DNA from 3 places in the Cytobacillus sp. BC1816 genome. Region 1 is predicted to be linked to each of the others. Evidence: riboswitches for the same ligand, from Rfam matches in the RefSeq annotation. Region 1 holds a riboswitch; each other region holds the start of a gene.
What was found. Region 1 has a riboswitch for thiamine pyrophosphate ahead of thiW (energy coupling factor transporter S component ThiW). Riboswitches for the same ligand answer to the same signal wherever they lie in the genome.

Region 1 (10,245 bases):
GGCATATCAGGGACACCCTTTCAGAGTCGCTGGCAAATGAAACCGTGCCTGGCCGGATTTTTCTACTCCACGACAGTGGTGAAACTCTTGGCGCAGATCCCCATGCACCTGAATATATGATTGGCCATCTGGACCAGTATTTGCAGCAGGCAGCACTAAAAGGGATCCATTTTGTTTCTTTAAAAGAAGGATATCAGGGGCATCGCACATGAGTACTGAAACAATTATTGAATTTATTTCGTCCTACGGGTATTGGATTATCTTTTTATTTTTATTTTTCGGGATTGTCGGCATTCCTGCTCCGGAAGAATCGCTATTATTTCTTATTGGCGTGTTAATTGGAAATCACAAGTTAAGCTTTGCCGAATCTGCAGTCTGTGCAGAAGCAGGTGTGCTGCTTGGGATGCTTTCAGCGTATTGGATCGGTAAAAAAGCAGGTACACCTTTTCTCAAAAAATATGGCAGATATATTGGGATCACGGAAAAAAGATGGAATACCGCCCAGAAAAAATACTTGGAGAATCATCGTTTTATGATCTTTGCGGGTTTTTATATGCCGGGAATACGACAGATAAGTCCTTACTTTGCCGGCATATCCAAAGTTCCTTTTCATCAGTACCTTCTATATTCTGCAGCAGGCTCCCTTAGCTGGGTGCTCCCTATAATTGCCGCGGGATACTTTGCCGGAAGCTTATTTGATATAAATCCTGAATATGTGCCATATCTGGGGATTGTGTTATTATTTGTATTCGTAATCTACATGCTCTTTAAGTATGCAAAAAATAAATTCAAGTGATAGAAAGGAGGGTATTATGAAAGTTCTCCTGCTCCCTTTATTCCAATTCCCCACAGGACATTCCAAAGTTGCCAAAACACTTCAGGACAATATTCAAAGCCAATATCCTGATGCGGAAATCAAAGTAGTCGACTTTCTTGCCTATTGCAGTGACAAGCTTGAAAAGCTGGTCTCAGGTATATATTTAAAAGGGTTCCTGGGTGCCCCTTTCCTTTACAGGGCATTATATTACACCATTATGTATAAACAGCATCCTTTTAAATTGCAGCCTGATTTACAGGTTCTGTCCTATTACTTTGAAAGAAAGATGCAGAAGTTTCTTGATGAAGAAAATCCGGATTTAATATTTTGCACTCATTCCTTTCCATCTGGAATCATCAGTTCACTAAAGCAAAAGGGACGATACCGGGACGTCACTGTGGTCAATGTATACACGGACTTTTTTATTAATGATATATGGGGAAAACGCGGAATTGATTTTCATTTCGTTCCTCATCCTGAGGCGAAGGAAAAGCTTATCAGAAAGCACCACATTCCTGATGAGCAAATTTTTGTAACGGGCATTCCGGTTCATTCAGCCTATCACCTCCCGGTTCCATTTAAGAAAGATAACCGGATACGCCATATCCTGGTTGCAGGAGGAAACAGCGGCTTAGTAAACTGTGATTTTATAGACGCTATGCGGAAGGTTCCCCATATTCGATTTCTGATCCTTTGCGGAAATAATGACGAATTATATAGCTCACTCCAAGCACTTAATTCAAAGCAGATCGAGCCCATTGGATATATTGATGACCCTTTTGAAATGAACCAGCTATATAATAAAGCGGATGCTATTTTGACCAAACCGGGCGGAGTTACAATTAGTGAAGCACTGCAAAAGAAACTTCCGATTCTGGTCCATACCTCACTCCCCGGACAAGAGGAAATTAATTTGGACTATTTGCTTGAGAAAAATCTGGTGCTTGTCATTAATGACAAGCACATTGCTGAACAGCTTAATAATGAAGAAGCTATACTAAGTCTAAGAAAACACATTGAATCCTATCTGGCAAAAGTTTATTGCCCATTGGACTATGCCATCTTCATTTCAATTAAAAGCACCGGCAGAAAAACGCCTGAAACTGTACATTCCATAAGAGCTATCCCAACTTTAAAGTGAAACTTCAATCTGCTGGGCTTTAGAAGTAAGACTCCCGATAAATAAATTACAGCCTGGAATTTCCAGGCTGTTTTCCATTTCAATCAAACGTTTGATTGATCAAACCCTCTTCATAAAGAATATCCTCAATACCAGGGCCATTTCCTTGGTCATCCATGTCCTCACAGCCAACCGAAAAATAGGTATACGAATATTCATATCCATCTCCCTGTACACCGCCTGATCCGCCATGTGAAATACAGCTTTCTGATATCGCTTCACGCTTCCCCTTTTCATCCACATAATAGTACAAGTCATCAATATATCCTTCACTTTGCGGTAAAGAGGTAATGGCATATCCTCTATCATTCACCCGAACTACATCGTATTTCCCTTCTGTCTCAGGCTTAGGGGCATTACCTATTTCATGAACAATTCTTACCTGACCTGTATACCCTTTTGGAATCAGATAAAGATCATGAGTTTTTTCTTCCAGATCAGCCTGCTGAAGCATCCAAAAAGACCCCATTGGCAGGAGGCAAGCGATAAGAAAAGCTGCTGCGTTCAAGGCAACCCTCCTGCCGCCTGGCATCTCGCGGTTCCATTTCCGCCACTCGTCCACTAAAAAGAAAAGCACCGCAGCAAAAAATATGTAAAAAGCAAACCCTTCCATAATAAAATAAGTGAGCGAAGCCAAAAAGGTATGTATAAATGCCGCCGCGGGAAACCGCCATACTGCTAGATTTTTAGTAAAAAGCTCAGAAAGCAGCGACACTGGAACACCGTATATCACATTTCCGAAAAGGCAGTATAAAAAAATCATGATCAGGAAGAAAGAAAACAGTCCCCCTTCAGAAAAGAAAAAAAGAAGCCAAAAACAAAATGTAAAAAGAATAGAAGCCTGCAGGGCCGTTTTTAATTTTAATCCCAGCATAAGAATAAATTAACCTCCTCTTTTTTTGTGAATAACTTCACATATTAGTATACATACAAGGTATTTCCCATACTTACTATAATAAGTAATATCATTAACTTTTCATTTTCAACCTGCACAAAATTAATGCCAGGCGCCCTGCTTCCCTAACTAACAGATCCTTCCTCGATCACCTCTATTGCCCATCCGATTCCTTCTTCTACCATCTTTTCCGGAGGGTTCGTGTGTGGAGTGTATTCCATGACAAAAAATACATCCTTGCATTCTTTAGCTAAAAAATCTATCAGCTTCTTAATTTTATGATGACTGCTATCATTCTCATGAGATGGATGCACAGGCACCCAAATATATTTATCACCCTGGTATTCAACATTATGTAAATGAACCACTCTCACAAACTCGGACCATTTTTCTATATAATTTATGGCCTCCTCGCCTGCGGCCAATATATAATCCCCTATATCGACACAGAGGCTAAGTCCGTATTTCTTCCATGTCTCTACAGGAAAGTGGTCAAGATAATGAATCCCTGCTGGCGATTGCTTGAATCCCAATTTAGGTTCACACACAATCATAATCCCATATTTTCTTTGAAGCGCACTGAGTTTCTTGAGTCCCTCCTCAATGATCTCTGCCGGATTCCCACTGGTTTCCTTTTTAAAGTAAGGGAAGTGCACCAATATGTATTCAGCTCCAAGCCGGGAGATTCTTTCCACTTCCGTCTCAAATTGGACCCAGGCTTCCTCCGGATTCATACCGATCTTTTCCAGCAGATCGTATTTGCTTTGTCCCCGGAAAAGAGGCGAATGAAGACCAAAGCTTTTGTTTGTTTTGCCCAGCATTTCAATAAAACAACGGAAGGATTCCTCATCTTGAAATTCGCCTATCTCAATATGCGGCAAATGACGTTTAAAAAGTTCATGAAACAGCTTGCTGTCTGACAAGATGACACTTCCCGATATCCCTATATGATGAGCCATGATATCCCCTCTTTTATATATTCTTATATCAATCTTATCATACCCCCATGTAACATATTGGAAAATGGTACCGTCTAATCATTAAAATAAATGAGGAGGCCTCTATGATAAAAAGAGTGTTCGCTTCCATAATCGGAATACTGTTATTATTCATTCTTTTATTTCGAGGCGGAATCATTCTGGATTCCATCGGCATTCATTTTGAAAATCCTTTGGCTGCGAAAATGGCAGTGCCTGCTGATTATTCAAAAGCCGATTCAAATCAAAACGGCAGTGCCGATCCGCTTGATATGGTCCTGACAGCCAGAAAAGAAGTGGATCAGCGTACGCAATATAAAAGTGCCTACTATGCGGGGGGCTATCCGCCCGATGGCGAGGGTGTCTGTACAGATGTGATTTGGAGGGGATTCCAGGGGGCTGATGTTTCTATAAAGGATCTTATTGATCAGGATATTGCCGAGAATACGGACTTGTATTCAAGAGTGAAAGGCAGTCCGGATCCAAACATTGATTTCAGGAGGGTGCCAAATCAGAATGTCTTTTTTAGCCGCTTCGCAAAGTCATTAACAACAGAACTGATTCCAGGAGATGTTAAGAACCTTCAGAAATGGCAGCCGGGTGACATCGTGGTTTTCCTTTCTCCTAAATTCGACCATGTTGCAATCATTTCTGACAAACGGACAAAAGATGGCATTCCATACGTCATACATAACTCCACACCATTTGCAGCGGAAGTAAAACTCTCTTCTTTTAAGACTCCTATTACCGCTCATTACAGATGGGATTTTGAAAAAACGCCTGCACTGCCATAAAGCAGGTGCAGGCGTTATTCTTATTAAATAAGAAAGTATAAAATTTTGAACGTCGATAACTGTCTGGCTACCCCCTCAAGGTCACAAGCTTGTCTAGTTGCGGATCCTGAGCAGCCGCCTCCACATTTTGGGCAAGCCACCCAAAAGGCAAAGAACGCCTTTCCGGGAGGCTCGTCTTGTGCTTGAGGCCCACAGGACAAGGAAGGCTTCGACAGCTTAAACATCGCACGACCGAAAGCGACAGCTTTTTGGAGGATGTGGGTCATGCACAGACGTTGCCACAGGAGGTGGTGCTCTTAGTCTGCGTTCCTTTTTGAGCGAGGCGCTTGCGCTTTTCTTATCTTACTGCTGCAGGATTGCCCGCCGGCCACTCTTCGCAGGTATAAGCCATCTCCCAGAAGCCAAGCTCCAGCTGGCAGCTTTTTCGGAAAGCATCCTTCATTCGCTGCCTTTCTTCCGGTGATGCCGCATCAGCAAGCTCATCCAAACGGTTTCTCATATTCATGGTCACAGCTTCGACCCTTAAATTTGCATAAAATGAGATCCATGGATAAAACGGATGGTTCTCATCTGGCTCATATTGCTTCATGAGCTCAAGCCCAATCTCCCAATAAGTCCATGGACAAGGCAATAATGCAGCAAGGATTTCACCCATGCCGCCGGTGTGAGCATGATACATCATATGCTTAACATAATGATCAGCTGTTGGAGGGAGCGGATAACCCTGCAATGCTTCGTAACCCACGCCAATCTGCTGGCAAAAATTATGGTGGGGATGTACTTCGCTGTTCAATACGAATTCTATCTGCTGATTAAAATAAGCAATATCCTTACGCTCTGCTGACTTCGAAATGGCAATACCATAAATATGCATGAACGCATTCAAATACTCAAAGTCCGCTTTAATATAATGGGCCAGTGCCTCTTTCGGCACGTCCCCTCTCCCGATACCCTGGACAAATGGGTGCTCAAATATCAGCTGAAACAAATCTTCATTTTCCTTGCGCAGAATCTCTGAAAAAGTCATAAAAAATAGCCTCCTTATTAATTACAGAAGCTGCCGGGGAAAAAGCATGAGGATATATAACGAGGTCCTCACTGCTTCCCTGCGCTGGCATTATCCAGATCAGGTTCCAAGGGACAAAGGAAAAGCTCCTTATCTCAGCCGTAGCGCCCCTAGCAGTTTTCTTATTTTAAATTTTTTACCGATTTTCTAACTTGACGTTTTTCGCTCATAAGTTTTGGATTTCGCTTTTAACTGTTGAAAATCGCTCATAAATTTTGAATTTCGCCCATAACTCTTTGAAAATCGTTCATAAATTTTAAATTTCGCCCATAACTCTTGAAAATCGCTCATAAATTTTGAATTTCGCCCATAACTCTTGAAAATCGCTCATAAATTTTAAATTTCGCCCATAACTTTTGAAAATCGCTCATAAATTTTGAATTTCGCCCATAACTCTTGAAAATCGCTCATAAATTTTAAATTTCGCCCATAACTCTTGATAATCGCTCATAAATTTCGAATTTCGCCCATAACTCTTGAAAATCGCTCATAAATTTTGAATTTCGCCCATAACTCTTGAAAATCGCTCATAAATTTCGAAATTCGCCCATAACTCTTGAAAATCGCTCATAAATTTTAAATTTCGCTCATAACTCTTGAAAATCGCTCATAAGATCAGCTTGCTATGCTGATCTCCTCTTATCTGCTTACTCATCTAGCTTCTCAGGCCCAAAATCATCACATATTCTGAACCAAGTTCTTCTCTTTAACCTTCGCCAAAACCATCCAGCCTATGGCCGCACCGGTAACGCTGCTGACCAGGAATGGCGGCACAAAGAAGAATGCCCCAGCTGCGCTCCCCATGAGAACCTTTGCAAAAGGGACTGCAAACAATGCACCGATTATGCCGGTACCTACCACTTCTCCAACAGCAGCCCATATTTTCCGGCCGAACTTCAAATAAAGCACACCTGCCAAAAACGCACCGATCATGCCGCCTGGAAAGGCAAGCAGCGTCCCGAATCCAAGCAAATTACGAAGCAGGCCAATCATAAATGCCACAGCTGCTGCAGGCAGGGGTCCAAGCGTCACCGCTGCCAATACATTCACCGCATGCTGAACTGGATAGGCCTTGGCTATGCCTGCCGGAAACCAGAGCAAATGGGATCCCAGTGTCCCAATTGCCACAAATAAAGCCATCGTAGTTAACAATCGGGTTCTGTTCATTTAAACCTCCTTTCTAAATGGCCGCCTGATTGCTTATCAGGATGAGAAGTATGTATACAAAAAAGCCAGATTCCCATAAGGACCTGGCTTGGTTTAAGTATATGAATTGACATATAGTCAAATCCTACTTCCCTCCGCTGGCATTAACCAGATCAGGTCCATAAGAGTCAGAAAGCTATAACGCGCTTTCCTCTCAGCCCTCACATTCGGGGCACCCCTAGTAGTTGCATAGATATTTAGTTTGATAAGCTATCTCAAGCTTAACAAAATATTCAGTCGCTGTCATCATTCTTTTTGCTTAAATACATTTCTTGATGGAATGGAATAGGCGCTCTTCAATTTCTGCTGAGAAACTATCTAATTAGCTGCAGACCTGCCAGCTCCTTTAGACTCCCCACTCCTGCCAGAGAAAGCGACACTTTCGTTTCTTCAATAAAGTTGGCAAGCACATTTTCAACTCCAGCCTGCCCGCCAATCGCCAAACCGTACACATACGGCCGTCCCAGGCAAACTGCGTCGGCTCCTAATGCCAGTGCTTTGACCACATCGGAACCGCGGCGAATGCCGCTGTCAAACAATACTGGAATTCGTCCTTTGACTTCCTTCACGATCGGTCCAAGCGCATCAATCGCCGCAATCACTCCATCAAGCTGCCTGCCGCCATGATTGGAGACTATGATTCCCTCTATCCCCTTTTCAACGGCCAGCCTGGCATCTTCCGGATGGAGAATACCCTTTAATAGAATCGGCAGACTTGTTTTCTCTCTTAACCTTGCAATATGCTCCCAGCTCAATGTTGGATGATGGATATTATCAAGGATTCCCTGAACTACATCACCGTCATGGAGAGTGGCCATAAAGACTGGATCGCTCTCATAGTTTGCTTTTCCATAGCCGAGCTTTAAAGGTGAAAAATTGTTTCTTAGATCAGCTTCCCTCCACCCCATCATCACCGTATCTACTGTTAACACAATCGCTTCATAGCCTGATGCCTCCGCCCGGCGCACCATACTGAACGCAGCATCTTCATAATTGGACCAATATAATTGGAACCATTTTGGACTCGTGCCTGTTGCATCAGCTATTTCTTCAATGGAATAACTGGATACCGTGCTCTGGATAAAAGGAATTCCAAACGAAGCTGCTGCACGGGCAGATGCAAGCTCTCCCTCACTGTGTTCAAGGCGCTGCATTCCTATAGGTGCCAGGAAAACTGGATAAGGATATGTTTTTCCAAATAAATTCACACTTGTATCCGGTACTGATACATCTCTAAGCATTCTCGGCACAATTGAGTATTTTGCAAAGGATTCGATATTCTTTTTCAGCGTTTCTTCTCCCCCTGCTCCTGATTGGACATAGCCAAATCCGCCAGCTCCCATCACTTTCTCTGCTTCTTTTTCCAGTTCCTTAAATGAAATAGGAAAGTTTTCTGCGAAACTAATATTCTCTACTTTTGACATATTCCAGCCCTGCCTTTTTTTGAATTTATTGAAAATAATAACACTTTTTTGGATTTTAAGAAACCATGTAATAAAATCATAAATTCGCAGTAATGCAGCCTTTCCTATACAAATTAAGCTCAATAAGCAGGGATTTCACAAAAAATTGTGAATAAACATTTTAACTTAATGAATTGGAGTGTACAAAATGCAAATCAAACAGCCTTTTGATGATTTTCTGAAATTCCATTACGAAAGAGTCAGTGAAAGCAAAATGAAAGTTACTTTGCCAATCCAGCCGCTCTTTATTAACAGCGCAGGACTGGTTCATGGAGGCATCATTTCCACTCTTGCGGATGTAGCGATGGGGAATATTTTCGAGCCGGATGAAAACCAGATGCAATCCGTAGTGACAGCTGATTTAAAGGTCACTTTCCTAAAGGGTGCGACAGGTGAATTTCTTATCGCCAATGCTCACCTTGTGAAAAGAGGGCGCACCCTCAACCACACAGACTGCCTGATTTATAACAACCAGGATCAGCTGGTTGCCAAAGCATCGGGAATCTTCGCATCTATCTAGAGTGATCCTATCGATGCCTGAATAGTTTCGCTGACAGAGATAGGAGAAACAACCATTAAAGGTTACAGACAATCTTAATAGTTACTATTCTTCTTCTTTTTATACAAGTGAGATACACTGTAGAATACCCCTATCACAGCCGAAACGACTAATAAAAGCTGTGAGCCAGATAAAGATAAGGCATTGGCCCATGAAAGTGAGTAAGCCAGCAGCAAGGAAGTTGCCATTTTGGAAATAGACGCAATTCCCAGGAACTTTTTAAATGAAACACCACCTATACCTGCTCCAACACAAATGATCTCATCTGGCAATATCGGAATAACAAACAGCAGCATTAATATGGTGTTTTCATTTCTCTCCATGTATTTTTGGTATTTGATCAGATGCCGCTCATTAATAAACCGGGCTACAAGCTTTAATCCTCCTATCCTTGCAGTCAAGAACATAACAATAATCCCCGAAAGTGTACCTGTGAATCCAAGAAAGGCAGCAGCAGCGGGACCGAAAACGGCACTTCCGGCAGGCAGTGTTACGGCTTCAGGAATCGGCAAAAGAATGGGCTGTAAAAAGCAAACCAAGAAAAAGATGAGCTTGCCCTCCGCTTCATATTCCCTCAGCATTCTCTCAAACCCATAGGCATCAGTCAGAACAAGTATCTTTGTTAAATAAAAGGTCATAAAAACAATTAACAGCAGACTGAACATATAAATCAGTGCCAGTCTGCTGTATTTCAATCGGGATAACTTGCCTGCAGCAAAAAAGTAAAAGTCCATCACTAATATGACAGCCATGCCTGCAATCATAATCCATTTATAAACCGGCAAAAGTGTCGGCATATAATTAAACAATGTATACAATGCTATTAAAATGATAAGTCCATGAAAACTAACTTCAATTTTTCCATTCATACATTTTCCCCTTCTTGCTTTTCTTAACTATAGTTTAGAGGATAATACTAGGAGGATTAAGCTCCCTTAGCATTAAAATAATCTAAGGCCAGAGACTTAAATATAAAAAAAGCAGGACTTATCCTGCTTTTTTTAATACTCTATCTCATCATAATCCTTAGGCTGCGGAACCGGCTGATCCCCTTTATATTTTCCAAACTCATTGACAAGTTCCCTCTCTTCTTTTGGGCCTTGTGTCTGTTTCTTATTTTGCTCATCTTTTCTAGACAACTCATTCGCTCCTTCCTTATAGTTCTTTAAATTAATATGTACTCATTACTTTCATTTCACGCATAATTAGAAGGATTTTTCCTGCACTCTGTGCAATAGGTAAAAAACAGCAATAGAAAAGGAGGATCCAAATGTTTATTACAGGCGCA
Region 2 (10,245 bases), 2.1 Mb from region 1:
CTGTCAAAAAGGAAAGTCCCTGAACGGCTTTGGCATCAGCCTTTGTGGATGTCGAATAAATAGGCCCAATGCCAAGGTAATCTGCGCCTTGACGGATCGCTGTTTCCGCTTCCTTCATGCTGTGCACTGAGACTCCCAGGATTTTGCTGCCAATTTTCCTGCGGACCGTATCGGCTGTTTCATCGTCCTGGCCTATATGGACGCCATCTGCATTTATTTTAAGTGCCAATTCGATATCATCATTGACAATAAAAGGAATACGGCTCTCTTTGCAGATTGCCTGAAGTTTTTTTGCGAGCGATTCCTTTTCTTTACCATGAAGGCATCCTGCTCCTTTTTCACGGAATTGAAATAATGTAACGCCTCCTTGGATGGCTGCTTGAAGGACTTTTTCAGGATTTTGATGGCAATTTGTGCTGCCCATTATGAAGTATACTTTTAATAAGTTTTTCATTGCCTGCGGATTAACAGCCATATACCTCAGTCTCCTTCTTCCTTCTATTGAACGCCCAGTGATTGGTAGGTCCATGACCGCTGCCAATTCCTAAGTCATTTTCAATTGCTGCCTGAATGAATTTTTTTGCCCGATCAACAGCCTCTGGCACGGTATGACCGTCAGCGAGGCCAGCGGTGATGGCAGCCGAAAACGTGCAGCCTGTTCCATGTGTGTTGGCTGTTTGTATTCTGCTGCTCCGAAATTCCGAAAAACTTTCTCCGTCAAAAAGAAGGTCTGCTGCAATGTCTTTTGCTTCTTCATGACCGCCTTTTATGATGACGTTTTTCGCTCCAAGCTGCTGCAGTTTTTTTGCTGCTTCTCTTTTGTCCTCTAATGAACGAATCCTTATGCCCGTTAAAACCTCTGCCTCTGGAATATTCGGGGTAATCACCATAGAGAGAGGTAAAAGGTGCTTTTTCATTGCTGCTATCGCTTCATTCTGAAGAAGACTTGCTCCTCCCTTTGCAATCATCACTGGATCTATGACGACATTTTTCCAGCCGTATTTCACAATTTCATTGGAAACACTCTCGATTATATCTGCACTAAAAAGCATTCCTGTCTTCACAGCGTCAGGTCTGAGGTCTTCACCTATCGACTGAATTTGAGCAGAAACTGCCTCTGCTGTCATTGGATAAACTCCCTGAACGCCCTTAGTGTTTTGTGCTGTTACCGCAGTCAAAGCAGACATGCCGAAAACACCGAGTTCCTGAAATGTTTTTATGTCTGCTTGAATGCCCGCGCCGCCGCCGCTATCCGAACCCGCTATGGTTAAAGCTTTGTTCACTTTCATTTATAATGCCTCCTATCCGATCATTTTTTCAAAAGAGCCATATGATTCAACATCTGCAGCAGAAAGGTTATATAAGCTATTCAAAAACTCTATTTGGAAAGTGCCTGGGCCTTTGCCACCCGTTTTTTCTGCTGCAATTTCTGCGGCAGAGCCATAAACGACCAATGAAGTTACTGCCGCTTTTACAGGATCCTTTTCAACAGCAGAGAAAGCGCCAATTATTGAAGTAAGAAGACATCCGGCACCCGTTACTTTCGTTAGAAGAGGATGGCCATTGTTAATGGCATAAATAGATCTTCCATCTGAAACGATATCCTGTTTACCTGTAATAACAGTGACTGCACCAAGTTCTTTTGCTGCCGACTCAGCAAGCTCTGAAGTGTTCCCTGCTGCTTCAACTGCATCTACGCCCTTAATACTCCAATTCTGTCCTGCCGCGTTGGCAATTTCTGCAGCATTCCCTCTTATGATGGCAATATCTAATTCTTCTAATATTCTTTTAGCTGTTTCTGTGCGATAGGCCGTGGCGCCGACACCAACCGGGTCAAAAATGACTGGCACCCCATGCTGATTTGCTGATTTACCCGCTATGAGCATACTTTTTACTTCTTTTTCAGTCAGTGTTCCCATATTGAGAACCAGTGCACCAGCTATTTTAGCCATGTCAGCTGCCTCTTCATGTGCATATGCCATCACTGGTGATGCCCCTATTGCCAGGAGGCCATTTGCAGTAAAGTTGGTTACCACCACATTAGTAATATTATGTACAAGAGGGTTTGACTCTCTTACTTTTTCCAATAGACTGCTAAACTCCTGAATCTTCATCTAAAATCCTCCTTTAATTCATAACTAGTCCGCCATCCACAACCAGATTTTGTCCTGTAACTGCCCTTGCCCATGGAGAAGCGAAGAAGACAATCGCATCAGCGACTTCTGCAGGATCTGTGATTTTCCGTAATGGAGTGGAGTTTTCAATAATTTTAAAGACTTCTTTGGATGTCGAAGCACTGGCGTCTGTCATTTTTAACAAACCGCCCGATACCATATTTGCAGTAATTCCATATTGGCCCAGCTCATTCGCCATATTTCTGGTAAAGCCTAATAAAGCAGCTTTGCTGGTCGTATAGTCATGATAGGGTACCACTGGATGCTGGAATAGATTGGTGCCAACCGAAATGATTCTGCCAAACTCCTGTTTTTTCATATCTTCAAGACCTGCCTGAACTGTGTTCAATGCTCCCAGAATTGCACCTTCCAGCTGGTTTTTGTAATCGTCCCATTGAATTGTTCCTGCATCTTTTTTAGAAATAGGGTCAAATTGAAAGTTCACCAGTGCATTATTGACTATGGTTGTAATGGGACCTCCAAAGCGTTCCTTCGTCTCTTGAAACATGGATTTCACTTGTACCTTGTCCCGAATATCAGCACGAATGGCAATGGCTTTTTCGCCAATTTCCTTCTGCAGATCATGGGCTTTTTCCTCGCTATTGAAATAGTTAATGACAACTTTCGCCCCTTCCCTCGCGAATGCTTTTGCTGTTTCTTTGCCCAACCCTCTGCTGCTGCCTGTAATAATGACAATCTGCTCGTTAAGATTCATAGAAAATCCTCCTTATTGATAGCCAATTCATCTGTTTTTGAGAACAAAATAAAAACCAGATCCGCAATTGGACCTGGCTGAATAATCTAAGAGAATGAACACGTTCCCCGCAATTACTACTTTCCTACGCTGGTATGATCCAGATCAGGTCCGAAGGGTAAAAAACAGTCCGGTTTCTTTCTCAGCCCGCGCATCGGGCACCCCTAGCAGTAAAACTATTAAGTTGGCTGTTTTCATCTTAGCCTGAAACGTTGAATCTGTAAAGTCTTGCAATTCTGCCTGTTCCTCTTTAAGGTGTAATTAGAAATACATAACTTGGAGGAATAAAAGAATGGCTGAACACCAATTCCATTTAAAAGCATATTGGCCTGGACTTCGGAATGATGTTGGAGAAATTGAAATAGGCCAGCTGAAAACAAAGGTCTCCATTCCGCCAGAAATGGAAGGACCCGGAATCGGGACAAATCCGGATGAAATGCTGCTGGGAGCGGCTGCAACTTGTTATATTATTACCCTCGCCGCTATGATGGAACGAAGCAAACTCGAAAAAGAAAACCTTACGATGGAATCAATTGGAATTGTGGATGTAACCAAAGGAGTAATCACTTATAAGAAAATAATTCATCGACCTGTTATCTTGTTAAAGGCAGGAGCGACAGAAAGGGATCATTCACTGGCGCGAAAGCTGGCGCAAAAAGCTGAAGCGTCCTGTATGATTTCCAGGGCGATTAAAGGAAATGTAGAAGTAGAATTGGAAGAAACTATCCTAAATGCCAAAGAAACTTCGAAATAAACCAAAAACCGGCATGACTGCCGGTTTTTATTCTTTAAATAGCCCACTTTCGGATTGCCTGAGCAACACCAGCTTCATCATTAGTTCCCGTCACAGCATTGGCTGTTTCTTTCACAATATCCTGCGCATTTCCCATTGCTACTCCCCAGCCTGATTCCTCGATCATGGCAATGTCATTCAAGCTGTCACCCATTGCCATTACATTTTCCATCGAAATGCCCAGAAGCTCTGTTACCTTCTGGATCCCTCTGGCTTTATTGATGCCCAGAGCATTTACCTCAATATTAGTTAAGCTGGAATTTGTAATCTCCAGATCCCCTTTTGTTTGAAGCTCTTTTTGAATGAGTTCCCTGATTTCATCATCTGATATATCAAATCCGAATTTAAGCCATTCATGGTCATGAATATTTTCAGGCATTTCATTCGTCCAAACCTGTTCGCAGCTGGTCGCCCAGAAATTGGTCTTATGGGACTGGGATAGATTCCACATCCACTCCATTATTTTTGAATCAACAGGAGTCCTTGAGATTGATTCACCATCAGGGCCAAATATTTCACTGCCGTTGACTGTGATCAAGTAGGAGTTCAATTCCAAAGAATCGGCATGGTCGCCTGCCGTAAGCCTGGATCTCCCAGTGCTCAAAATAACTTCAATCCCTTTTTCCTTTGCCTCTCGTATGGCCTTACGGTTTTCTTCAGGAATTTCCCCTCTGGAATTCAACAAGGTTCCATCCATATCAAGAGCGATTAATTTGATCTGTGGAGCAATATTTGATTGTGACATAATAATCTCCCTTCTTTCTTGCACAATATAGCCATTATATAAATAAACAATCCTCCCATCAAAAACAAAGCACTTGGACAGAATCATTTTTTCAATATAGGGATTATTATTCCCAATCTAAAAGTATAGGCTGGAATTACTCATAAGAACAAGTGATGTGATGATGAATGCCTCCCATATTATTTTTGCTCCTTCTGTTCTTAACCTATTCATTGACGTGGTTTTAATTAATCAGGATTAAAGTGAATAAATAATCAGGAGGAGACTAAATGGTTTGCGCTTTTTTAGTATAATCTTAATAAATGCCAAAAAGTTGAAGCGATTTTCTTGCATCTGTCGTCTAACTGTCAGTCAAACAAAAGGCAGCCGGAATCGGCAGCTGCATTTAAGCAAGGAGGCAGTCATGTGAGCCCTGATGATTATGTAAAACGGTCAATTGCTGATCAAGTAGACCGTGCACTCGTTCTTGAAATAATCATGAATGAGTATGGAACCGTTTTGAAGAGATTGATATACAGCTATGTGAATGATTGGAATGCGGCCAGCGATTTAACACAGGATACCTTTATTACTGTTTACGAAAAGCTGGAAAGTTTCCAGCAAAGATCTTCCTTTAAAACGTGGATTTTCACAATTGCTATTAATAAAAGCAAGGACTATCTTAAAAGCTGGCATTACCGCAATATGGTCATGAATGAAAAGGTTTTTTTCCTGAAAAAGGCTAGAGAAAAAGATCCGGAAGCATCATTTCTTGAACGGGATGAACATCAAGAATTGCTAAAAACGATAGAGTCCCTCACTGTAAAATACCGGGAAGTATTTCTTCTCCATTATTACCAGGATCTCAGTCTGGCTGAAATAAGTGAGACCCTTAATATTCCTCTTTCCACTGTTAAAACAAGGCTGTACAGAGGACAGGAAAAAGTGAAGAAGTTACTATCTGCTTCAGAAAGAGGTGAACAGCATGGCTGATCTGAATCAGGATGTGAAGAAAGTATTGAATGCTGCATGGACGAAAGATTCTGTTTTCACTGAAGAGGAAAAACAGAGAGTCAGAAACCGAATCGGCACTTCTGCTGTTAAAGGCAGGAAAAAAGATTATGTTCCAAAACTTCTTTCTGCAGCTGCAGCTGTTGGGTTTATCGTATTGATTGGAGGAATTGCCGGTATTCAGACAGATGTCTTTAACAAGCAAAATGGACAGGAGGCCGCCATTGCAGATAAAGATTTTTATCCCGGCCTTGCAGATGGTGCTATGCTAAATAACTGGAAGCTGAATAATTTCGAGAAGGATTCATATGGCCACTTATCGGCTGCTTTTACAGGCAAAGCAAAGGTCACAGGAACTCTGGATTTCCGGGAAGAAACAGTATACTTTCTGCCTGATCATGATTCCTTAAAATTACTGCCGCTCATGGATGGGCAGAACATAAAAATAACTTTTAATGAGACAGATCAGGAGATGTTAAAAAAGGTGTTTGGTATAACTGAACCTATTAAAGAAGAGAGTGTTTCTTTAATAATTGGTGGATATCGCGCTGCGGAAGGCATTGTACATCAGGCTGAAATCCTGGAGGTGGTAATGCCCAAAGAACCTCAATTGGAAGCTGTTCCTTTCCATATGGCTGTAAATAATACTAAGGAACTGGTCCTCCTTGAGCCATTAAACCATGTGTATAAAGAATTTTCATTAAGAGGGACGGATGAGATCTTAAGAGGATTAAGCCCGGCAGATGTATTTCAGCTCTTCTTGTTTGCAGAGGAAACTGAGGATTACTATACTCAATATGCATTGTTTAACCATGATCCAGATATTGAAAAACCCTTCCCTGCCCTGAATGATTACCTAAAAGCTAAAAGTGAGTCACCATCTATCCCAGAAGAACAGACATTATTGCATCGAGTGAAGAACGCCGATTTAGAAGAAGTCATTATCGATGAATCTTCAGCTTATATTTCCATAACTGAAGAAGAAGGGTTTGGCTTCGGCCTCAGCAAAAATAATGACGGAATATGGAAAGTGAACTGGATGCCAATCCAATAAACCCGCTGAGCTTGTACCCCTGATGGTGCAGGCTCTTTTCGCTTACCTAAATAGGCCGCCAAAGAACACGATGATCGCTAAGACGGATGAAAGAAACAGGGTGAGGATAATGGAAAATAATACATGAAAGCCTGCCTGCCAGTTTTGGACTTTCTTTAAGACAAAAACACTTACGAGGAAGACAAGGACTGTCAGGAGCAGGAGGAGCGAAAATGGACGATGGCCGATTTTATTCAGATAAATATCATACAGAGGCGAAAAACCCAGCAGTAAAAATAAACCGAGACATATAAACGATAAGATGAAAACAAAATGGCTTAATTTTTCCGGCATGGTTAGTCCCCCTTCTATAAAATGATTTTCTCTATAATAAATTGTATGAAAACATTTGATTATATAAAACTTGTAATTCATTCATTGTTTTTATATGGTATAAATATCTTTAGGTATACTAAATAAAAAGAAGGTTGTTTTGTGAATAAGAATTTATTGATCACCTTTCTTACTGCTTTATTAGGTGCAGTATCATTTTCTTTATTGCATATTCCGGTTGCCTTTTTGCTTGGTGCATTGACTGCGGTTATGATTGGAAGCCGGCTCAGCAGGATTCCGTTTTATTGGCCAGCCGGATTTCGCGATTCCGGGATTATCATCGTCGGATACAGCATCGGCCTTTCTTTTACACAGGAAGCGGTCCTGCTTATCCTGCAGAAGCTCCCTTTTATTTTGCTCGTTACCGTTTGCATGGTTCTGTTTAGCGCCCTTTCTGCACTTCTCATTGCGAAATTAATGGGCATCGACTATCCCACAGTTTTGATCGGCAGTATTCCCGGAGGCCTGTCTCAAATGATTCTTCTGGCAGAGGAAGTCAAAGGAATCGATATTACAGTTGTTACCTTTATGCAGGTCGCACGGCTGACCATGATCATATTTATCGTCCCTATACTAGTATTCGGACCTTGGCTGAATGTCTCCAGTGGTCCCGGTTTTGAAGCTGCAGAACCTTTATGGGGTGATTTATTCCCTGGCATTATACTCTTTGTCTTCGTTTCTTTTGCCGGCATTATCCTAAGCAAACGACTGAAGCTCCCTACTCCGTACCTTCTCGGTCCGATCATGGGAACAGCAGTCCTTGTTATTTCCGGTATAAACGGACCTGAACTCCCGCCAGCTGTTTTGGATTTATCCCAGCTATTAATAGGGGCTCACATCGGCTTAATGATGAAACCTGAAAAGCTGGCCAATAAATTTAAAACCATTTCATTGGCTGCCTTAAGCGGCCTGCTTCTCATTACGGGTTCGGTGCTGCTTAGTTTTATGATTATGCACTTTTTTCACCTTTCCCCTGCTACCAGCTTTTTAAGCCTTGCCCCCGGAGGCATGGACCAAATGGCCATAATCGCCCATGAAACAGGAGCAGACTTAGCCATAGTAACAGGCTATCAGCTATTTCGGCTGTTTTTTATCTTCTTTGTAGTACCTCCATTTTTAAAATGGATCTTTGTAAAGTTTAAGAAATTGGCACCCTCAAGCTAACAAGAAGGGACTGCAGGCTGCAGTCCCTTCTTTTGCTATTATTCTAGTTAATGACTATGGCCTGTGAACCCATCAGCTCCCAGGCTTCGATAAATTGCTGTTTGGGCACCTTTTTATTTTTTGTGCCATACGGGTCGTTAATATAGATATATTCCTCGTCATATCCGGTAATTGCAACACTATGCATCTGGAATGTCACATCAACTGGCCCGCCCGATGTATCCCAGGTTTCGAAGGATGCTGCGGGAGTTAGGCTTGCAGTTGTTATAATCCAGACCGGCGAACCTTCTGCAATTTTTTCAAGCAGCACATTAAAGGGCTTGCCAGTCAGATTCTCAGCACGTTCAGGAAAATACTTTTTAGCCAGTTCGAAAATCGGCCCCTGGTAAACGCCTAATCCTGGTCCATCCTCCATGTTGCCGACAAAGCCTTCATTTGGATTCCCGTATTCACCTCCGCTGTATCTAAGCGGCACCCGGTTAATTTCCTGTGCTAATTTATTTTTAGAAACTTGAATGCCTTCATAACTTATAATCATTGCTAAACTAGTAATCTCACATCCATTATACAGACGGGGATTATCCATTTGATTGTACAATGGGACATCCAGGAGAACGGATTTCTTCTGAATTTCCTGCTTCACAATCGGTACATGGTATGCCTCCGCATGCGGAACTGCACTATAGTGAATTTTATTTTGTTTTGAAGGTTCACTGCTCCCCATCTTTATACTTCCAAAGGTCAGCGTCAAACCAACCCCGGCAGCAACAGACACAGCGATAATTCTATTACCCAATTTACCTACTCCCTTTAAATACTTGCAGTTTTTCTATATTCTAGTTTGTCAACATAAATTTCATTGTGACATACCAGTCCGTATATGACAAATAACTTGCTGACTGTCAAATTCTTCATGTTTTTTTGTCAAAATGGATCCTTTTTGCTTTTTTCTGATGAATATCGTCTTCTTTTGAAAGCTTTTGTCAAGCGGCAGGAAAACACGGGATATCATGCTGAATAGTTAGTAAGAAGTTGTTTCGGAACTGGCATCCGAATGTTTCAGAATCTATTCTTTATGAAAGGGCTGAGTAAAATGGAAACGCAATATATGAAAGCTTATACAATTAAAGAGGTTTCGAAAATGCTGAATGTGCCTCCTGGAACACTAAGGCAATGGGAAAAGGATTTAAACGGACTTCTGCTTATTCCCCGTTCAAAACAGGGAGCCCGATTTTATACAGACCATGAAATCGCATTGCTTGAAAAGGTAAAGCAGATGCGGGATAAAAATCTAAGCAAGGATATGATCCGCGAATTAATGCAAAAACATATGGACTTTGCTTCTGGAACCGGCTCAGAAGCAAATGAAACATCCTTGGCGGCAGTGAATCAGGAAACAGCATTACATACAGAGCATCAGGCTGTCATGGACACCGAAATGTTCATGGCATTGATGGATAGTTTCAGGGACAGTTTAATTGCAGATGTCAGAAATGAAATTCGCAGCGGCGTTCGAAAGGAAGTTTTAGACGAAGTGAAGAAAGAAATTAGCAAAGGATCATTGCATACTGTTAAAAGCCTGTCGGATTCCATCTATAAATCTGGAGAAAAAACAAAAGCGGAAATTGAATCACTTGGCTCAAGGATTGAGCAGTCTTCTGAAAATACTTCCGAAGCGTTCGGAACCCTTTCGAAAAGGGTGGCGAAAAGTACGAAGCGTACTTCTGATCAAATTCATCATTTGACAAACAAGCTGGCAGAATCTTCTGAAGCGTCTTCTGAAGAGTTCAAAACCATGATTCATTACATCTCATCTTCCGCTGAGGTGACCAGCACCGAAATCAGCTCGCTGATTGAAACGTTAAACACAGACAGAGAAATCTATATCGATACCATTAATAAAGAACGGGAACAATACTGGCATGAGGTAAAGCAGCGGGAAGAGGTTTTTCAGGATATGATCGTCTCCTTCCGAAGCGCGGCTGCTGCACAGGAACCCGAGAAAAAATGGTGGGAGTTCTGGAAATAGATTATGTAATTATTTTTTAGGTTGTGCCTGTTAATTTATGTACATTCATTAAAAGAACCAGGAGAATAGGTTCTTCTCCTGGTTTTAATTTTCCTCTCCATCTGAGTCCTATTAGGTTTAGGTTTAATAGAGTCCCATTTACTGAGTGCTTTAAGATTCACTCTGCTATA
Region 3 (10,245 bases), 1.1 Mb from region 1:
AATTAAAGCAGACGATTATTTTTACCGTTTTATTAGCAGGAAGTGTACTGTTATTATCTCCGCTGTGGTGGATGATTTCGACATCATTGAAATCTCCTGCTGAGATTGCCCAATATCCGCCTACCTTTGTGCCAAAAGAATTCCATTTTTCCAATTATGTTGAAGCCTGGAAAACAGCGCCGTTTACCCGCTGGGCAATGAATACGTTTTTTATTGCCTTTTGCGGAATGGCTGGAAGTGTTCTTGTCAATTCGCTAGTTGCTTATGCGTTTGCAAAAATCCGTTTTAAAGGAAGAAATGCTTTGTTTATAGTTGTGTTATCAACCATGCTGATTCCGGGGTTTGTCACGATGGTGCCTCAGTACATTTTATTTTCGAAGCTCGGCTGGGTAAATACGTACCTGCCGCTGATTGTTCCAGCTTTTTTGGGGAGTGCCTTTTTCATCTTCCTATTGCGCCAGTTTATGATGACCATTCCTAATGAACTAATAGAGGCGGCAGTACTTGACGGCGCGAATCATCTGCAGATCTGGTGGCATGTCATGCTGCCGCTGACGAAGCCAGCTCTTATTACAGTGGCCATTTTTTCATTTAATGGGGCATGGAATGATCTTCTCGGACCATTATTGTATATAAATGATGAAAGTCTGTACACACTGCAAATCGGGCTTCAGACCTTCAAGGGAACAGTTCAGACACAATGGCATTACCTGATGGCCATGTCAGTCATGGTTCTCCTGCCAGTTGTACTGCTATTTTTCTTCTTCCAGAAGCACTTCATAGAAGGTTCAAATATCACATCAGGCACAAAGGGATAACAAAACCGGCTAAGCATCTGCTTAGCCGGTTTTATAAATGCCCGGCTCCAGGCGCGATTTGCTTATACATGTCGAAGGTAAGCATAAGCGTTCCGCTTTTCTTTTATTGAATAGGGCAATATGTTCTCCATTCCCCGCTAACACATACTTTATGGCGGGGTACATAACAGTCAATGATAACCGAATCTGGATTAAGTCCACTTTCTTTCAGCTGGGAAGAAACTGAAACTTCAGGCTCAGTATTTGCGGATGAGCAAGGGTATCCGCCGCGCCATTCATATTTTGTACAGTAGTAGCATAACTCGCCAGCTGCAGTGATTTTATCGGAAGTGACAGCATTGCTTACTGCTGCTTCTTCAATCAAATGCATTTTCTTCATTTCTACCTCTGTCAAATATTCAGTAAAGGTGCTGTCTTTTGAGATATCTATTTTGGTTTCTTCATCAGATTTCAGGTCTTTTACATAAAAAGCCTGATCTTCAATAAGTCTGCTGTAATCAACAAGCCGGACCTTTAATCCTTTTCCGTCGGACTCATACGAAAACGATAGAAGGGAAGAGAAATTTACAAGTGCTTTTTCATTTAAGAAAACATGCTTTTCATTGTAATCAATTTCATATTGAACTGTCCAGCCATATTGTTTTCCTTTTTCATCAATAAGAGCTTTTGGCTGGCTGCGTGCATCTTTTAAAATGGAGGATTTAAATTCCTTAAATTCATCAGCCATCATCACGGCTTTTATGAAATCTTTTTCAGTCAATTCAGCAGAAAAGCTTTTGGGCTGTGCAGAAACATTGCCTGAGAAGACTAGTAAAATAGTCAATAACAAGAAAATATACTTTTTCATCACATACCTCCTAAAAGTAGTGTCCAATATAAGATTAACTTATATTTCCAAAATTAGGAATGGTGCGAAGTGATTATATTTATCTGGTATTTTTTAACTAACCTGTATTTTAAAAAGCTCTGCGGTAATAGACCATAAAGCCATTTAATTAATCTATATTATAGAAGCTTTTCGTATTTTCATATACCTGGTTAAGAGCGCTGTTGAAAGATATTTCTTTTATTTCAGCCAGGGTGCTGATAGAATGTGCCATCATGGCAGGATGGGTTGGCTTGTTTTTAAAAGGTCCCTCAAATGCCCATGGCCCATCTGTTTCAGCCATCATTTTATCCAGTGGATAATCCCGGATAAGATTCTGTATTTCTTTTTCGTATACAATATCTGGGGTAAAAGAGATGGAATAATCATTGGAAATAAGCCTGCTGACAGCGGAAATGTCACCTTTAAACCAGTGAAAATGAGCTTTTTTAATCGAATGTTTTTCCAATAAATCACAGACAACCGGTGTATCTTCATAAACAGCGTGGAGGGCGATGGGCTTATCCCACCTTTTAGCAAGCTTAATAAATTCTTCGAGGAGTTCAATATATCCATCAAGCTTTATGTCCTCTTCAGACCTTAAATAGTATGGAAGCCCAACCTCCCCAACAGCAGCCATCTGGTCTTTGTGAGCGTTTATCCAACTGAAAAGATCTGAAATATCGTTATCACTGGGTAAACCTTGTTCAGGGTGAAAACCAAAGGCTGGTTTAACAAAAGGATAAATCTCTGCAAGAGCAAGATTCCTTTTACAGGATTCTAAATCGCATGAAACTGTAACAAGCGAAAGCTGGAACGGCAGCTCATGAAACATTTTCTTTAATTCTTCATTGCTGTACTTATCAAGATGAATATGGGCATCAATATACTTATCCATTGCTGTTGCCTCCTATTGATTCTTCAGCGCATGATGAATGTTTCTTTTGCAGGCGAGGAAATTTTCATCGAGAAAAAGCTCCTCCATTCTTGGCCTGTTAAAGGGTACATTATATTCTTGAATTACTTTAGCAGGTTTGCTGCTCAGTATTAAAATTCGATCAGAGAGGTAAATAGCTTCTTCTATATTGTGAGTTACAAACAGAATCGTCGGTTTATGCTCACTCCAAATATCGAGCAGCCATTTTTGCATTTCAAGGCGGGTAAGCTCATCCAATGCTGAAAAAGGTTCATCCAGTAAAATGATTGGCTGAGGGCTCAATAGTGCCCGGATAAAGGCTGCCCTTTGCTTCATGCCCCCTGATAATTCATGAGGATAAGCATTTTCATAGTCGCCGAGGCCTGCTTTTTGAAGCATTTTTCTGGCGGTTTCAGAGTCGGTTTCTCCTTTTAGTTCCTGGCCAAGCAGAACGTTTTGGAGAATGGTTCTCCATGGCAAAAGGGAAGGTGTCTGAGGCATATAGCTGATTGAACCGCGTTTTCCGTCAATCTTCTCACCACCAAGTATTATGCTGCCTTCGTCAGGCAGGAGCATGCCGCCAATCAGATTAAAAATAGTGCTCTTTCCGCTCCCTGATGGACCTAAAATCGAAACAAACTCCCCAACATTTACATGGAAACTCAAATTATTTAAAACCTGATTTGTATCAAAAATTTTTGTTAAATGTTCAACAGATAATTGTATCATTTCCTGGCACTCTCCCGGGACTTCCATTTAATAAGCAAACGTTCAACCAGTAATATGCCTCCAAAAAACAGCAAGCTTAACAGCATAATCGCAAAAATGGCAACGAAAACACGGTCTGTCCGAAATGAAGAAGAGGCCAAAGTCATATAAACTCCTATTCCAGCTTTAGCTCCGAGCCATTCGGATATTACAGCCCCCATCACACTATAGGTTGCGGAGATTTTTAGCCCTGAAAATAAAGAAGGAAGGGAATAGGGAAGCTCCAGCTTCCAAAACAGCTGTCCTTTGCTGGCCCCTGCCATCAGCATATAATGCTTAAATTCATCAGGGGTTTGACGAAAGCCATCTAATGCTGCAACAGTAATGGGGAAGAAGCAAACCAGTGTGATGACAATCAGCTTTGGAAGCAGGCCGAAACCAAACCAAACAACCAGCAAAGGGGCCAGAACAATTATAGGCACATTTTGTGAAAGTATAAGGAGAGGGTAAACCGACTCCCTTATAAAAGGCAATAAATGCAGTGTAACAGCTGTGAGTAATCCTATGCCGGTGCCAATGGCAAATCCTAATAAAGAAAGCATGACTGTCGATTGAAGATGAAAACGGAAGCCCTCCCAGCCCGAAATCGCTTCCTGAACAATATCTGTCGGCGGGGGCAGGAGCCATGCAGGGACTTCTGCCAGATTTACCGCCAATTCCCAAGCAATGAATAAAAGGAGGAGAACCGAAGCCGGCCTCCATCCTTTTCTTAACACATTTATCATGGGCGGTATTTCTCCGTTAAATCACTCATTTCAATACCGTCCGGCTGATATAGAATCTTAACCTGTGAGATTACATTTCGGCTTCCTTTTTCAATCATTTTTTTGTTCATATCGGCAATGATTTTCAATAAATGTTCTAAATCGCCTTCCATTGTTGTTTCGAGGGGGTGTACTTCGTACTTGACACCGGATTGCTGAATAATACTAATTGCTTCATCGACGTAAGGGATAACATCTTCCCCATCTTTTGTTTTTGGAATGATTTGAATGCTTACAAGTGCGTTTGCCATATTTCTAGACTCTCCTTATTCCGGCAGGAAGTCGTTTGTAAATGCTTTGCCGGCATCTAATTCTTTATCTAAAAGACCATTTTCATGCATCCAGTCTGCATAGTTTTCCCAGACCGCAAGCTTTTGTTCACCCCATCTGGAAGCATCATCCTGATATCGGGAGGATAGCCATTCCTGGCTTTTTTTGACCAGTTCGCTGTCCAGGTCAGGAGCATTCTTGATTAAAATATCTGATGCTTGGCCAGGCTGTTCGATTGCAAATTCATAACCTCTGGATACAGCTTTAACAAAAGCTTTTACGGTATCCGGGTTATCTGCAATCATTTTTTCACTGGTTGCCAGGACAGGCGTGTAGTAATCCAGTTTTTCTGAGTAGTCGGTAAGGTAGACCATATTAATCTTTTCCCCCCGAAGCTCTGCTTCTACACCTGTCCATCCGTAATAAATCCATGCGAAGTCTATATCTCTTTTAACAGCTGTAAAGAAGTCCGCATCCCCCATGTTAACAATGGAGACCTTATCAACATCAGCATTTTCTTTTTTCATTAGGGAGTCTATTACCGATTTTTCCACAGGAGCTCCCCAGCCGCCATAGGTTTTTCCTTCAAAATCCTTTGGCGATTTAATGTTTTTTTCAGCAGGGGATGCAAAACCGGAAGTATTATGCTGAATAACAGCTGCTATCGATACAAGCGGAACACCCTGTACACGTGCTTCCGTGATGCTTTCCTGATAGCTGACACCAAAATCCGCCTTGCCTGATGCAGTCAATTGATCTGCACCTGCTTCACCTGGCATTATAATTTCAACATCAAGTCCTTCTTCTTTAAAATAGCCTTTGTCCTTTGCGACATATAAGCCAGTGTGATTGGTATTGGGCGTCCAATCCAGTACAACAGTAACTTTTTTCAATTCTTGTTTGCTGTCTGTATCTTCATTTCCAGTCTGAGCATCCTGGCCATTGCCGGCACATCCTGAAAGAATAAGCAGCGCAGTGATAGCTGCAATCCATTTCTTCATAATGAAACCTCCTATAAGCTTTTATGTAACAAGGAAAGTCAATGATAGTTTGCCCTGAAAAAATAAAAACGCCCCGGCATAAACCGGGACGCATATAAAAAACATGAAGTATGTTTAAGAATATGTTCCCTACGCCGGTATTAGCCAGATCAGGTTCAAAGGGTCATCATCATAAGGATGAAGTCTCAACCGGCATACCGGTTCCCCTACATTTCTTGCTATTTAATTTTTACAGGCATGAATACTTTCCATCATTATTATAGCAAATAATATCAAAAACGACAGCATATGATATTTATTTCATTTCATTTCAATAGTCCGACCGTCTTTCCATGTTTTGAATTTCTCAAGTTCACCTGTAATTTGGCTTACGGCGAAGCCAAGGACTGCTGCATCATCCAAGATCCCCATCCCAATTAAAAAGTCTGGAACAAGGTCGATAGGGGACACAAAGTATAGGATGGAAGCAATAATAAAGATGATCGATTTTTTTGAGATGTGCCGGTAATCGCCTTTTGACCAAGCCTTAACTAAATCGGTCAGAAGCTGAAACTTTTCCCATATATCACTTAATGAAGATTTGTTTTTATCTGCTTTAAGTGTCGCCTTTCTTAGCAGTCCTTTTGTTTTTTCAGGGTCGTTTGCATACCGTTTGGCCCTGGAAGAAAATCTTTTATATCCGTCCTTATAATCTGTCGTTTCTATTTTAGGCATAGCTATCACTCCTATATTGATAATTCGCATAAAAGGTTATAATCTAGTATTTACCGCATATCTAACATGACATAAACATTTCACTTGGAGAAATAAATGGAAGTCCTATTTAACCTGTGACAAAACCTTATTGGGAGCTGATATCTTTGCTTGAGCAATGGCTGAAGGAATCAAATTATACAGTAATATTAACTGGAGCAGGAATGTCGACGGAAAGCGGACTGCCTGATTTCAGGTCTGCCAATAATGGATTATGGAGTGTGAAAGATCCTGGAAAAATAGCCAGTACAGACGCACTAAATGAAAATGTGAACGAGTTTATAGAATTTTATCGGCACAGGGTAATCGGGCTAAAGGAGTGCAATCCCCATGAAGGACACTATATTCTAGCAGATTGGGAAAAGAGAGATATTATTAAGAGCATTATAACCCAGAATGTGGATGGTTTTCATGGACTGGCTGGGAGCAAGAATCTATTAGAGCTCCATGGGAATTTGCAGACACTCCATTGCCAGAAATGTAAAAAAGAGTTCCCGAGCGAGGGGTATTTGCATGGACAATTCCAATGTAGTTGCGGTGGTGTACTCCGTCCTTCAGTAGTCCTTTTTGGGGAAATGCTACCTGAGGGAGCTTTAGATTTCGCAGCAGATGAAACAGAAAAGGCAGAACTTTTTATTGTTCTGGGATCATCCTTGACTGTAACACCGGCAAATCAATTTCCGCTCATAGCCAAACAAAACGGAGCAAAACTAGTGATTATTAATATGGAACCTACAGATTTCGATATCTATGCTGATGATGTGATCCATAATCGCAAAATTGGTGAAGTGCTGGAAGAACTTGATAAAGCACTTAAATAGTGAAAAAACGAGAATTCATAAAAATAGCTCTCATGCTATGATTTTTTTAGCCAATCCACTATAATGGACAATGAACATGATTATTACTGCCTCAAGCGATATGATAAATAAGGAGTGTTCAGCATGTTATCAAACATCGGTATTCCAGGTTTAATTCTCATCCTGGTTCTGGCTCTTATTATTTTTGGTCCTAAGAAACTTCCTGAAATAGGGAGAGCTTTCGGAGAGACCTTAAAGGAATTTAAGAAATCTACCCGTGAACTCACAAAAGATGATGACGATGATAAAAGGAAATAACCGATTCAATAGGTTTAGAACCGGCTTTGCAGACAAATTAGTCTCGAAGCCGGTTTTTTTATTTTCTGGCTTCTGAAGCGATTGAGTGGGTATATAAAATAGTGAATGAAAAAAATGTTGACTAACATGTATATACAAGATAGAATGAAAGCGTAAACAGTTCATGTATATACAAGTTGGTTTGCGTCAATAGATAGATGTATTAAGGGCGAGAACAATAAATAAGAACCTTATAACTGTTTTTTTCTTTAATATGAAAACGGTAACAGGAGGAGAGCGAAGAATGGCTACAAATAAAGAGTCAGCAGAGCAAATTGTAGAAGCTATAGGGGGAAAGGATAATATCGCAGCGGCTACTCATTGTGTAACACGGCTGCGTTTTGCCTTAAAAGATGAACGAAAAGTCAATAAAGAAAAGCTCGAAAATATAGATATTGTGAAAGGTTCTTTTTCCACAAATAGACAATACCAGGTTGTCATTGGACAAGGCCTCGTTGATAAAGTGTATAAAGAAATGACAGAAGCAACAGGAATTGGCGAATCGTCAAAAGAAGATACAAAAAGTGCTGCTGCTGAAAACTTAAATCCATTGCAGCGCGGCATTAAAACTCTTGCAGATATATTTATTCCAATCCTCCCAGCTATTGTAACAGCTGGTTTGCTGATGGGGATCAACAACATTATGACAGCACCGGATATTTTCTTCGATGATAAGTCATTTGTTGAAGTTTATACAAACTGGGCTGATCTGGCTGGCATCATTAACCTGATAGCCAATACTGCTTTCGTATTCCTTCCCGGTTTGATTGGATGGAGTGCTGTGAACCGGTTTGGCGGAAGTCCACTTCTTGGTATTGTGCTAGGTTTGATGCTAGTGCACCCGGATCTTTTAAATGCGTGGGGCTATGGTTCAGCAGGAGAAGTTCCGAAGTGGAATTTATTCGGTCTTGAAATTGAAAAGGTGGGTTACCAGGGACAGGTATTGCCTGTATTATTTGCTTCATACGTATTGGCTAAGATAGAAGTATTTCTGCGAAAAAGAATTCCTGATGCTTTTCAGCTTCTGACTGTCGCGCCGATTGCATTACTGATCACTGGATTTCTTTCTTTTATTGCCATTGGACCGATTACATTCACGATCGGCAGCTGGATTACAAATGGGGTTGTAGGAATCTTTGATGCTGTTCCAGCCCTTGGAGGCTTGATTTACGGAGGATTATATGCTCCTCTCGTTATCACTGGTATGCATCATACCTTCCTGGCAGTTGACCTGCAGTTAATTGGGAGCATTGGCGGCACGTTTTTATGGCCGATGGTTGCACTGTCTAATATTGCACAGGGTTCCGCGGCTTTTGCCATGATGCTGTTAAGCAAAGGGAACGAAAAGCTGAAAGGGCTTGCACTTACTTCTTCAGTATCAGCGTGGCTTGGAGTAACCGAACCGGCTATGTTTGGGGTAAATCTTCGCTTTAAGTACCCGTTCTTTGCAGCGATTATTGGGTCAGCAATTGCAGGAATCTTCATCACTATTAATGGAGTTAAGGCACCGTCGATAGGAGTAGGAGGCTTGCCTGCATTCTTCTCCATCTTTGCGGAAAACTGGGGTGCTTTCTTTATCGGAATGGGTATTGCACTTGTCGTACCTTTTGTATTGACTTTAGCTTTCTCGAAATTTAAAAAAGCAGAATAGAAAGATTGATGCCATGGGGTTCTAAAATTCCATGGTATCTCCATTTTTCCGAGGATTGCAGAAAAATGTAAATATAGGAGGTCCACATATGAAGAAGCATTGGTGGAAAGAAAGTGTAGTTTACCAAATATATCCTCGGAGCTTCATGGATAGCAATGGAGATGGAGTAGGAGATTTGCAGGGAATCATCTCCAAGCTGGATTATTTGAAGGAGCTTGGGATTGATGTAGTCTGGCTTTCGCCAGTTTATAAATCGCCAAATGATGATAATGGCTATGATATCAGCGATTATCAGGACATTATGATGGAGTTTGGAACAATGGAAGATTGGGAAGAACTTCTCCGAGAGCTGCATAAGAGAGAGATTAAACTCATTATGGACCTGGTGGTGAACCATAGTTCGGACGAACATATCTGGTTTGCAGAGTCAAGGAAATCAAAAGACAATCCATACAGGGATTATTATATATGGCGCGAAGGAAGGAATGGAAAAGAGCCGAATAACTGGGGAAGTAATTTCGGCGGATCTGCCTGGGAATTTGATGATCATACAGGAGAATACTATTTGCATCTGTTTTCAAAGAAACAGCCAGATTTAAATTGGGATAATCCAGAACTAAGAAATGAAATATACAGCATGATGACTTGGTGGCTCGGAAAAGGCATTGATGGATTTAGAATGGATGTGGTTAACTTTATCTCCAAAGAGGAGGGACTTCCTGATGATGAACCAAAGCCGGGTAAGAAATATGCTTCAGGAAGCAGGTATTATCGAAACGGTCCAAGAATTCACGAATACCTGAAGGAGATGAATGAAAAGGCCTTATCAAAGTATGATGTTATGACTGTTGGTGAAATGCCTGGTGTAACTCCTCAGTTGGCCAGGCAATATACAGGAGAATCACGCAATGAGTTAAATATGGTCTTCCAATTTGAACATGTTAGCCTGGATAACGGGCCGGGTGGCAAGTGGGATCTTAAACCCCTTGATCTGCGTGACTTAAAAGCTAATCTGACAAAATGGCAAAATGAGCTGGATGAAGTTGGCTGGAACAGTCTTTATTTTAATAACCATGACCAGCCTCGCTCTGTTTCAAGATTCGGTAATGACGGAGAGTATAGGGAAAAGTCGGCTAAGATGCTCGCAACATTGCTTCATATGATGAAGGGAACTCCTTATGTTTATCAGGGCGAAGAAATTGGAATGACGAATGTCCGTTTCTCACGTGTTGAAGAATACAGGGATATAGAAACACTAAATTTTTATAAAGAAGCTCTTAAT

Region 2: linked by a shared signal. The riboswitch ahead of ACR42H_RS13105 (3-oxoacyl-ACP reductase) and the one ahead of thiW (energy coupling factor transporter S component ThiW) in region 1 are both predicted to bind thiamine pyrophosphate.
Region 3: linked by a shared signal. The riboswitch ahead of ACR42H_RS07990 (ABC transporter substrate-binding protein) and the one ahead of thiW (energy coupling factor transporter S component ThiW) in region 1 are both predicted to bind thiamine pyrophosphate.

Annotation. Positions count from the first base shown of each region.
Region 1 covers NZ_CP195611.1:432,953-443,197, reverse strand. The annotation lists gene ACR42H_RS02290 (polysaccharide deacetylase family protein) at 1-212, shown strand, start outside; gene ACR42H_RS02285 (DedA family protein) at 209-796, shown strand; gene ACR42H_RS02280 (MGDG synthase family glycosyltransferase) at 813-1,958, shown strand; gene ACR42H_RS02275 (DUF6843 domain-containing protein) at 2,038-2,505, opposite strand; gene ACR42H_RS02270 (TIM barrel protein) at 3,018-3,851, opposite strand; gene ACR42H_RS02265 (DUF1287 domain-containing protein) at 3,956-4,663, shown strand; gene tenA (thiaminase II) at 5,001-5,690, opposite strand; TPP riboswitch at 5,750-5,851, opposite strand; gene thiW (energy coupling factor transporter S component ThiW) at 6,408-6,896, opposite strand; TPP riboswitch at 7,009-7,125, opposite strand; gene ACR42H_RS02250 (alpha-hydroxy-acid oxidizing protein) at 7,250-8,359, opposite strand; gene ACR42H_RS02245 (PaaI family thioesterase) at 8,547-8,918, shown strand; gene ACR42H_RS02240 (TVP38/TMEM64 family protein) at 8,993-9,826, opposite strand; gene ACR42H_RS02235 (hypothetical protein) at 9,959-10,096, opposite strand.
Region 2 covers NZ_CP195611.1:2,545,567-2,555,811, forward strand. The annotation lists gene thiE (thiamine phosphate synthase) at 1-475, opposite strand, end outside; gene thiD (bifunctional hydroxymethylpyrimidine kinase/phosphomethylpyrimidine kinase) at 465-1,289, opposite strand; gene thiM (hydroxyethylthiazole kinase) at 1,302-2,114, opposite strand; gene ACR42H_RS13105 (3-oxoacyl-ACP reductase) at 2,128-2,889, opposite strand; TPP riboswitch at 2,994-3,104, opposite strand; gene ACR42H_RS13110 (OsmC family protein) at 3,221-3,682, shown strand; gene ACR42H_RS13115 (Cof-type HAD-IIB family hydrolase) at 3,717-4,466, opposite strand; gene ACR42H_RS13120 (sigma-70 family RNA polymerase sigma factor) at 4,872-5,438, shown strand; gene ACR42H_RS13125 (hypothetical protein) at 5,431-6,510, shown strand; gene ACR42H_RS13130 (hypothetical protein) at 6,553-6,843, opposite strand; gene ACR42H_RS13135 (AbrB family transcriptional regulator) at 6,985-8,046, shown strand; gene ACR42H_RS13140 (C39 family peptidase) at 8,090-8,842, opposite strand; gene ACR42H_RS13145 (MerR family transcriptional regulator) at 9,101-10,075, shown strand; gene speD (adenosylmethionine decarboxylase) at 10,233-10,245, opposite strand, start outside.
Region 3 covers NZ_CP195611.1:1,504,526-1,514,770, forward strand. The annotation lists gene ACR42H_RS07960 (carbohydrate ABC transporter permease) at 1-818, shown strand, start outside; gene ACR42H_RS07965 (hypothetical protein) at 922-1,665, opposite strand; gene ACR42H_RS07970 (TatD family hydrolase) at 1,814-2,581, opposite strand; gene ACR42H_RS07975 (ABC transporter ATP-binding protein) at 2,594-3,328, opposite strand; gene ACR42H_RS07980 (ABC transporter permease) at 3,325-4,092, opposite strand; gene ACR42H_RS07985 (thiamine-binding protein) at 4,089-4,382, opposite strand; gene ACR42H_RS07990 (ABC transporter substrate-binding protein) at 4,398-5,402, opposite strand; TPP riboswitch at 5,512-5,620, opposite strand; gene ACR42H_RS07995 (YkvA family protein) at 5,703-6,116, opposite strand; gene ACR42H_RS08000 (NAD-dependent deacylase) at 6,263-6,976, shown strand; gene tatA (twin-arginine translocase TatA/TatE family subunit) at 7,100-7,273, shown strand; gene treP (PTS system trehalose-specific EIIBC component) at 7,557-8,963, shown strand; gene ACR42H_RS08015 (glycoside hydrolase family 13 protein) at 9,052-10,245, shown strand, end outside.